2 regions of the Streptomyces sp. NPDC000983 genome follow, and region 2 is predicted to be linked to the other one. Evidence: riboswitches for the same ligand, from Rfam matches in the RefSeq annotation. Region 2 holds a riboswitch; the other holds the start of a gene.
The links. A riboswitch is a leader RNA that binds a small molecule or an ion and turns the genes downstream of it on or off. The one in region 2 is predicted to bind S-adenosylmethionine.
Positions count from the first base shown of each region.

Region 1 (4,446 bases), on a different contig from region 2:
CGTCCGCCGGGTTGCCGATGGCCAGCGACTTGGCGATGGTGTTCGGCTTCTGCGGGCGCACGACGTCGTGGCCCGCCTTGTAGGCCACCGACACCGGCGAGCACCCCTCGGCCTGGGCACCGAAGATCTTGTACGGCCTGTCCTCGACCAGACCGAGATTGATCAGCTCCTGCAGGCCCTTGTCGATCTTCGTGAGCTGCGAGCCGGAGGCGATCGGCACCACGATCTGGTCCGGCAGCCGCCAGCCGAGCTGCTCGCAGATCTCGTACGCGAGGGTCTTGGACCCCTCCGCGTAGTACGGGCGCAGGTTGACGTTGACGAAGCCCCAGCCCTCGCCGGCCGGGTCGCCGATCAGCTCGGAGCAGAAACGGTTCACGTCGTCGTAGTTGCCCTCGATGCCGACGAGTTCACCGCCGTAGACCGCGGCCATGACGACCTTGCCCTGCTCCAGGTCGTGCGGGATGAACACGCACGAGCGCAGGCCCGCCCGGGCGGCGGCGGCACCCACCGCGCCGGCCAGGTTGCCGGTGGAGGAGCAGCTGAGCGTGGTGAAGCCGAAGGCGCGCGCGGCCTCCAGGGCCTGGGCGACGACCCGGTCCTTGAAGGAGTGCGTCGGGTTGCCGGAGTCGTCCTTCACGTACAGCCCGCCGGTGACGCCGAGTTCGCGGGCGAGGTTGTCGGCCTGGACGAGCTTGGTCCAGCCGGGGTTCAGGTTGGGCTTGTCCGCCACGTCCGAGGGGACGGGCAGCAGGGGCGCGTAGCGCCAGATGTTCGCGGGTCCCGCTTCGATCCGCGCGCGGAGCTCCTCGGTGTCGTACGCCGAGAAGTCGTAGGCGATCTCCAGCGGGCCGAAACACTCCTCGCACGCGAAGACCGGGCCGAGCGGGACGCGGTGACCGCACTCGCGGCAGCTCAGGGCGGCGGCGGGACCGAGGTCGACGGTGGGATTTCCGGTGCTTGCGGCAGTCTGCACAGCCATGTGAGGCGAGGCCCTTTCTCCTCATCTTCCTCACGACGCATTTCGCCGTGAGACGGATTTGGCACCTTCCCGAGCCGGGAGCCCCGCAGGGCGATCGACGGTGATCGCTACGAGAACCGACTGGAGGGTTGCCGGGGCTTCATCGGGCCGTGTCCCTCTGCCCCTCTGGATGAGCGGTATTCGGTTGTGGGCGCTGACGGCCCCCGACATGCGATGGTCATCAGCGTTGTTCAAGACTGTAACCGAAGGCCAGGACAGTTGAGAGAGCCGTCCGAACCGCGAGATGGATCACATGGGGCGTTCATGCTGGTCCGGAGCTCGCCGAGAGATCGCAGAGGAGCCGCGCACTGTGCTGGAAGAAACCGAGCGCTGGCTGAGCACCCGCTCCTGGTCCGTGACCGACCGCCCGCTGCACCAGATCATGGCCGCGAAGCGCGCCTCGGGCCAGTCGGTCTCCGTCGTGCTGCCCGCCCTCAACGAGGAGCGGACCGTCGGTGACATCGTCGCCGTGATCCGGCACGACCTGATGCAGCAGGTCCCGCTGGTCGACGAGATCGTCGTGATCGACTCCGGTTCCACCGACCGCACCTCCGAGGTCGCCGCGGCGGCCGGGGCGACGGTCGTGCACCGGGACGCGATCCTGCCCCGCCTGCCCGCGGTGCCCGGCAAGGGCGAGGTGCTGTGGCGCTCGCTGCTGGCCACCCGGGGCGACATCGTGTGCTTCGTCGACGCGGACCTGAGGGAGTTCTCCTCGGACTTCGTCTCGGGCATCGTCGGCCCGCTGCTCACCGAACCCGGGGTCGACCTGGTCAAGGCGATGTACGACCGCCCGCTGGGGCAGGCCGCCGGACAGGGCGGCCGGGTCACCGAGCTGATGGCCCGCCCGCTGCTGAACATGCACTGGCCGCAGCTCGCCGGATTCGTGCAGCCCCTGGGCGGGGAGTACGCGGCCCGCCGCTCGCTGCTCGAACAGCTCCCCTTCCCCGTCGGCTACGGCGTGGAGCTGGGCATGCTGATCGACTCGCTGCACCTGGTGGGCCTGGACGCGCTGGCCCAGGTCGACGTGGGGGTGCGCAAGCACCGGCACCAGGACGGGCAGGCGCTCGGCCGGATGTCCGCGGCGATCTACCGCACCGCCCAGCTCCGCCTGGCCCGCGGGCACCTGGTCCGCCCCGCGCTGACCCAGTTCGAGCGCGGCGAGGACGGTTTCGAGCCGCGGACGTACTCGGTGGACACCGAGGAACGGCCGCCGATGGTGGAGATCGCCGAGTACGCCGCACGCAAGGTGGCCTGACACATTCCCCCGCCGACTGCTCGTACGTTTGAGCGTTTACGACACGGGCTAGGTTGGAGCACATGGCTTCCACGCACGATGCTGCCCGGGTGCTGGTCGCGTCGAACCGCGGCCCGGTCTCCTACGAGGTCCAAGGCGACGGCTCGCTGCGCGCCAAACGGGGCGGGGGCGGACTGGTGTCGGGGCTCTCGGCGATCGGGCCGGACGCCGGTGCCCTGTGGGTGTGCTCCGCGCTCTCCGACGGCGACCGCGAGGCGGTCCGCCGCGGGGTCGGCGAGGACGGTGTGCGGATGCTCGACATCCCGGCCGAGGTGCACTCCGACGCCTACAACGGCGTCGCCAACTCGGTGCTGTGGTTCGTCCACCACATGCTGTACCAGACGCCGCTGGAGCCGGTCTTCGACGCCGCTTTCCGGCGGCAGTGGGAGAACTACCGGCGCTACAACCTGGCCTTCGCCGAGGCGCTGGCCGGCGACGCGGCCGACGGGGCCGCGGTCCTGGTGCAGGACTACCACCTGACGCTGGTGCCGGGGATGCTGCGCGAGCTCCGCCCCGACCTGCGCATCGGCCACTTCTCGCACACCCCGTGGGCGCCGGTGGACTACTTCCGCATCCTCCCTGACGACGTGGCGCGGGAGGTCCTCGACGGCATGCTCGGCGCCGACCGACTGGGCTTCCTCACCCGGCGCTGGGCGGACGCCTTCACCGCGTGCAGCACGGAGCTGGCGGGGGGCCTGGGCGCCACCGAGGTCGGCGTGCACGGGCTGGGCGCGGACGCGGACTTCCTGCGCGCGCGGTCGCACGAGGCGGACGTCGCCGAGCGCATGGCGGCGCTGCGGACGGAGATCGGCGCGGGCCGCAGGACGATCGTCCGGGTGGACCGGACCGAGCTGTCGAAGAACATCGTGCGCGGGCTGCTGGCCTACCGGCATCTGCTTCAGGACCGCCCCGAGTGGCGCGAGCGGGTCGTGCACGTCGCCTTCGCCTACCCCTCCCGGCAGGACCTCGCCGTCTACCGCGAGTACACGGCCGAGGTGCGCCGGCTCGCGGACGAGATCAACGACGCCTTCGGCACCCCGGGCTGGACGCCGGTGGTGCTGCACGTCAAGGACGACTTCGCCCGCTCCCTGGCCGCCTACCGGCTCGCCGACGTGGCCCTGGTCAACCCGGTCCGGGACGGCATGAACCTGGTCGCCAAGGAGGTGCCGGTCGTCTCCGACGAGGGGTGCGCGCTGGTGCTGTCGCGGGAGGCGGGCGCGTACGAGGAACTCGGCGAGGACGCGATCGTGGTGAACCCCTACGACGTGCTGGCCACCGCGGACGCCCTGCACGAGGCCCTGACGATGCCGCCCTCCGAGCGCGCCGAGCGCACCAAGCGGCTGGCCGGCGCGGCCACGGCGCTGCCCCCGGAGCAGTGGTTCCTGGAGCAGCTGCGGGCCCTCACCGCCTGAGCCGAGGCAGAGGCGCCGGCGGCAGTGGGTTCAGCCCAGTGCTGAGGGCCCTCACCTCCTGAACCAAGGCAGAGGCGCCGGCGGCCGTGGGTTCAGCCCAGTGCGGCCGCCAGCCGGTTCAGCAGGTCCACCACTCCGGCCGGTCCCTTCACCACCAGGTCGGCCCGTTCCTCCAGCTCGGGGACCTCCTCGCTGCCGCTGCACACCAGCAGGCCCGGGGTGCCGTCGGCGCGCACCTTGTCGACGGCCGCGTAGGCGGGCAGGTCGCCGAGGTCGTCACCGGCGTAGAGGACCGAGGCCGCGTCTCTCTCGCGGAGGTGGTCCAGCAGGGCGACGCCCTTGTCCATGCCCGGCGGGCGCAGTTCGAGGACCATCCGGCCCGGTTCGACGATCAGTCCGTGGCGGGTGGCGAGTGCGGTGAGGGGGTCGCGCAGCGCCTCGAAGGCGGCCTGCGGGTCGCTGGCGCGGCGGGTGTGGACGGCGAGCGCGCGGCCCTTCTCCTCGATCCAGGTGCCGTGCCAGGCACCGACGCCGTCGAGGACGCCGGGCAGTTCGGCACGGACGGCGGCGACCCCGGGGTCGGGCTCGGGCGCGGTGACGGTGCCGGTGGCGGCGTCCCAGCGTTCGGCGCCGTAGTGGCCGAGGACGACGAGGTGTTCGAGGCCGGGGACGCCGGCGAAGCCGCCGTTGCGGACGGCGACGCCGGCCGGGCGGCCGGTGAC
Region 1 covers NZ_JBEPBM010000011.1:116,184-120,629, reverse strand. The annotation lists gene thrC (threonine synthase) at 1-979, opposite strand, end outside; SAM riboswitch class I at 998-1,155, opposite strand; gene ABT296_RS15345 (glucosyl-3-phosphoglycerate synthase) at 1,329-2,273, shown strand; gene ABT296_RS15340 (alpha,alpha-trehalose-phosphate synthase (UDP-forming)) at 2,336-3,724, shown strand; gene otsB (trehalose-phosphatase) at 3,817-4,446, opposite strand, start outside.
Region 1: it holds a riboswitch for S-adenosylmethionine, as region 2 does, so the genes downstream of both, thrC (threonine synthase) here and ABT296_RS13635 (aminotransferase class V-fold PLP-dependent enzyme) in region 2, are expected to answer to the same signal.

Region 2 (4,446 bases):
CCGATCGTCGGCACGTACCTGTCGTTTTTCCTCTTCGGCGGGGAGTTCCCGGGCGGCGACTTCGTGGCCCGCTTCTACTCGGTCCACATCCTGCTGCTGCCGGGCATCATGCTCGGTCTGGTGGTCGGCCACCTCATCCTGGTCGTCTACCACAAGCACACCCAGTACGCGGGCCCCGGCAAGACCAACAAGAACGTCGTCGGCATGCCGCTGCTGCCGGTCTACATGGCCAAGGCCGGAGGCTTCTTCTTCCTGGTCTTCGGTGTCATCGCGGCCATCTCGGCGATCGCCACGATCAACCCGATCTGGGCGCTCGGCCCCTACCGTCCGGACCAGGTGTCCACCGGCGCGCAGCCCGACTGGTACATGGGCTTCTCCGAGGGCCTGATCCGTGTCATGCCGGGCTGGGAGATCAACTTCTGGGGTCACACGCTCGTCCTGGGTGTGTTCATCCCGCTGATCATCTTCCCGCTGGTCCTGGTCGCGATCGCGGTCTACCCGTTCATCGAGTCCTGGGTCACCGGCGACAAGCGCGAGCACCACATCCTGGACCGCCCGCGCAACGCCCCGACCCGTACGGCCTTCGGTGTCGCGTGGATCACCTGGTACATGGTGCTGCTGATCGGTGGTGGAAACGACCTCTGGGCCACCCACTTCCACCTGTCGATCAACTCCATCACCTGGTTCGTCCGCATCGGGTTCTTCGTGGCCCCGGTCCTGGCCTTCGTCATCACCAAGCGGATCTGCCTCGGACTCCAGCGCCGCGACAGGGACAAGGTGCTGCACGGCCGCGAGTCGGGCATCATCAAGCGCCTGCCGCACGGTGAGTTCATCGAGGTGCACGAGCCGCTCAGCCAGGACGCGCTGCACACGCTCACCGCGCACGAGCAGTACAAGCCGGCCGAGCTCGGCCCGACGGTCGACGAGAACGGTGTCGAGCGCAAGGTGAAGGGCACCGAGAAGCTGCGCGTCAAGCTCAGCAAGGCCTACTACGGCGAGGAGTCCCAGATTCCGAAGCCGACCGTAGAGGAGTACAAGGAGATCACGAGCGGCCACGGCCACCACTGATCGCTGCGCACGCCACGCCACGGCCGAAGGGCCCCGTCCGGTGTACGGACGGGGCCCTTCGCCGTGCCCCGGGCTGGATAGGGTGGGAGCACACTCTTCTACGACACTCAGGAGCGGCCTTATGAGCGCTGTGACCCCCGCTGGAGGCGACATCGCGGCGGGCCGTTCCTGGCCCCCGCTGCTGAACGGCCTGCTGGAGGGGCGCGACCTGAGCGCCGACGACACGGCCTGGGCGATGGACCTGATCATGCGCGGGGAGGCGACCGACGCGCAGATCGCCGGGTTCGTGGTGGCCCTGCGCGCCAAGGGCGAGACGGTCGAGGAGATCACCGGGTTCGTCCGCACCATGTACGAGCACGCCAACGTGATCGAGGTGTCGGGCGACACCGTCGACATCGTCGGCACCGGCGGGGACGGCGCCAAGACCGTCAACATCTCCACGATGTCCGCGATCGTGGTGGCCGGCGCGGGCGCCAAGGTCGTCAAGCACGGCAACCGGGCCGCGTCCTCCGCCTCCGGCTCCTCCGACGTGCTGGAGAAGCTTGGCGTCAACCTGGAGCTGCCCGTCTCCCGGGTGCCGCGGGTGGTCGAGGAGGCCGGGATCACCTTCTGCTTCGCGGCGAAGTTCCACCCGGCGATGCGTCACGCGGGCGCGGCCCGCGGCCAGTTGGGCATCCGCACGGTCTTCAACGTCCTCGGCCCGCTCACCAACCCCGCCCGGGTGCGGGCGCAGGCCGTCGGGGTCGCCGATCCCCGGATGGCGCCGATCGTCGCGGGCGTCTTCGCCGAGCGCGGCAACTCCTCGCTGGTGTTCCGCGGCGACGACGGCCTGGACGAGCTGACGACCACCTCCACCTCCCGGGTGTGGATCGTCCGCGACGGCAAGGTGACCGAGGAGTCCTTCGACCCGCGGGACGTCGGCCTGGACCTGGTCCCCGTCGAGGCGCTGCGCGGCGCGGACGCCTCGTACAACGCCGACGTGGCCCGGCGCCTGCTGGGCGGCGAGACCGGCCCGGTGCGGGACGCGGTGCTGCTCAACTCGGCGGCCGCCCTGGTCGCCCTGCACCCCACCGGCGCCCCCCTCGCGGAACAGATCGGCGCCGGCATGGCGAAGGCGGCCGAGTCGATCGACTCGGGCGAGGCCAGGCGGACGCTGGAGCGCTGGGTCGCGGCGAGCAACGCCTAGGGATTCGTTCGCCGGTCCCGCGATCCGGACACGGGTTGCGGGACCGCGATCACTTCACGTACGTTCCTGTACCAGGTCATGAGTGACAGTCATGAGGCCCCGGCCGACTGTCCGGCAACCCTCCGTCCGTGGCGGGGTGCCCCGGGTGAAGACCAGGCCGTAGGCAGCGAGGTCTACGGCAAGCGCGGACCCCTCTCGAAACCAGGGGTCCTGGTCATTCGAGGGAGTCTCCCGTGAGCAAGCGAATGCGCTAGGGCCGCCGAGCCCCGCCTCCGCGCACCTTCCTTCCGCTCTTCTCCTCCGTCTCTCACGGGAGCTTCGCCATGTCCGTCCCCACCGCTGCCTCCGCCCGGACCATTTGTGCCCCGCTGCCCGTTCTGGGCCGGGATGTCACCGTGCCGCTCGTCACCGGTGGCGAGGTCACCTACGCCGCGCTGGACTACGCCGCCAGCGCCCCGGCGCTCCAGCGGGTCTGGGACGACGTCGCCGCCTACGCCCCGTACTACGGCAGCGTCCACCGGGGCGCCGGGTACCTCTCCCAGCTCTCCACCGACCTCTTCGAGAACGCCCGCCGCACCGTCGCCGAGTTCCTCGACTGCCGCCCCGACGACCAGCTGGTCTTCACCCGGTCCACCACGGACTCCCTGAACCTGCTCGCCGCGGCCCTGCCCGCCGACTGCCAGGTCTTCGTCTTCGAGACCGAGCACCACGCCTCGCTGCTGCCCTGGCAGGACGCCCGGGTCACCTACCTCGACGCCCCGCGCACCCCGCAGGCGGCGGTACGGACCCTGGAGCGAGCCCTCGCCGACCGGGACCCCCACGGCCCCGCCCTGGTCTGCGTCACCGGCGCCTCCAACGTCACCGGCGAGCTGTGGCCGGTGCGGGAGCTGGCCGCCGCCGCCCACGCGCACGGCGCCCGGATCGTCCTGGACGCCGCCCAGCTCGCCCCGCACCACCCGGTGTCCGTGCGCGACCTCGACGTGGACTGGGTCGCCTTCTCCGGCCACAAGCTGTACGCGCCCTTCGGCACCGGCGTCCTGGCCGGCCGCGCCGACTGGCTCCGGGCGGCCGAGCCGTACCTCGCGGGCGGCGGCGCCAGCCGCAAGGTCAGCCGCCGCGAGGACGGGGGAGTGGAGGTGCAGTGGCACGAGAGCGCGGCCCGGCACGAGGCCGGCTCGCCGAACGTGATCGGCGCCTACGCCGTCGCCTCGGCCTGCAAGGCCCTGACGGAGGCCGGCTTCGACGGCCTGATCGCACGGGAGAACCACCTGATCGAGAAGGTCCGCACCGGCCTCGCCGAGGTCCCCGAGGTGCGGATCCTGTCGCTCTTCGGTGACGACGCCCCGCGGGTGGGCGTGATCTCCTTCGTCGTCGACGGCTGGAACAGCTCCCACTTCGCCGCCGCCCTCTCCGCCGAGTACGGCATCGGCGTCCGCGACGGACTGTTCTGCGCCCACCCCCTGCTGCGCACCCTGCTCGGCAGCGACCCCCGCTCGCAGGGCGAGTGCGGGGCCCCCGAGGCGGCGCCCGGGGAGAAGTCCCTCAACGCGATCCGCGTCAGCTTCGGCGCGGGCACCCCCGACGAGCACGTCGAACGTTTCGTGGCCGCGGTCCGGGAACTGGTCACCGACGGCGCGAAGTGGAACTACCGCACCGAGGACGGGCGCTGCGTGCCCGCGGTCTGACCCGGCGCACGGGGGGCTGGGCTAGTTGTCCAGCCCCAGCGCGAACGCGGCCTCCAGGTCGTGCTGGGAGTACGTCCGGAACGCGACGTGGGTGTCGGTGCCCTCCACGCCGGGGATCTTGCTGATCCGGCCGGGGATGACCTCGGCGAGGTCCTCGTGCTCCTTGACCCGGACCATGGCGATCAGGTCGTAGGTGCCGGTGACCGAGAAGACCTCGCTGACGCTGTCCAGCGAAGCGATCTGCTCCGCGATCTCGGGGATCCGGTCCACACTGGTCTTGATGAGGACGATCGCGGTGATCACGGTTGGTTCTCTCCCTCGGGGGCCGGCGTCGCTGGGGTGGTCCTCACTCTAGTCGCACGGCCGAACCGCACCCAGGCGAAGCAGCACCCCAGGCCGAAGCCGATCAGATGGGCCAGATAGGCGACCCCGGGGCCGCTGGAGGCCCGCCCGGCGGCCAGCCACTGCAGGGCCGCCCAGAAGGGCAGCACCACCCAGGCGGGGAAG
Region 2 covers NZ_JBEPBM010000010.1:13,030-17,475, forward strand. The annotation lists gene qcrB (cytochrome bc1 complex cytochrome b subunit) at 1-1,068, shown strand, start outside; gene trpD (anthranilate phosphoribosyltransferase) at 1,190-2,254, shown strand; SAM riboswitch class IV at 2,329-2,445, shown strand; gene ABT296_RS13635 (aminotransferase class V-fold PLP-dependent enzyme) at 2,578-3,939, shown strand; gene ABT296_RS13640 (Lrp/AsnC ligand binding domain-containing protein) at 3,961-4,242, opposite strand; gene ABT296_RS13645 (rhomboid family intramembrane serine protease) at 4,239-4,446, opposite strand, start outside.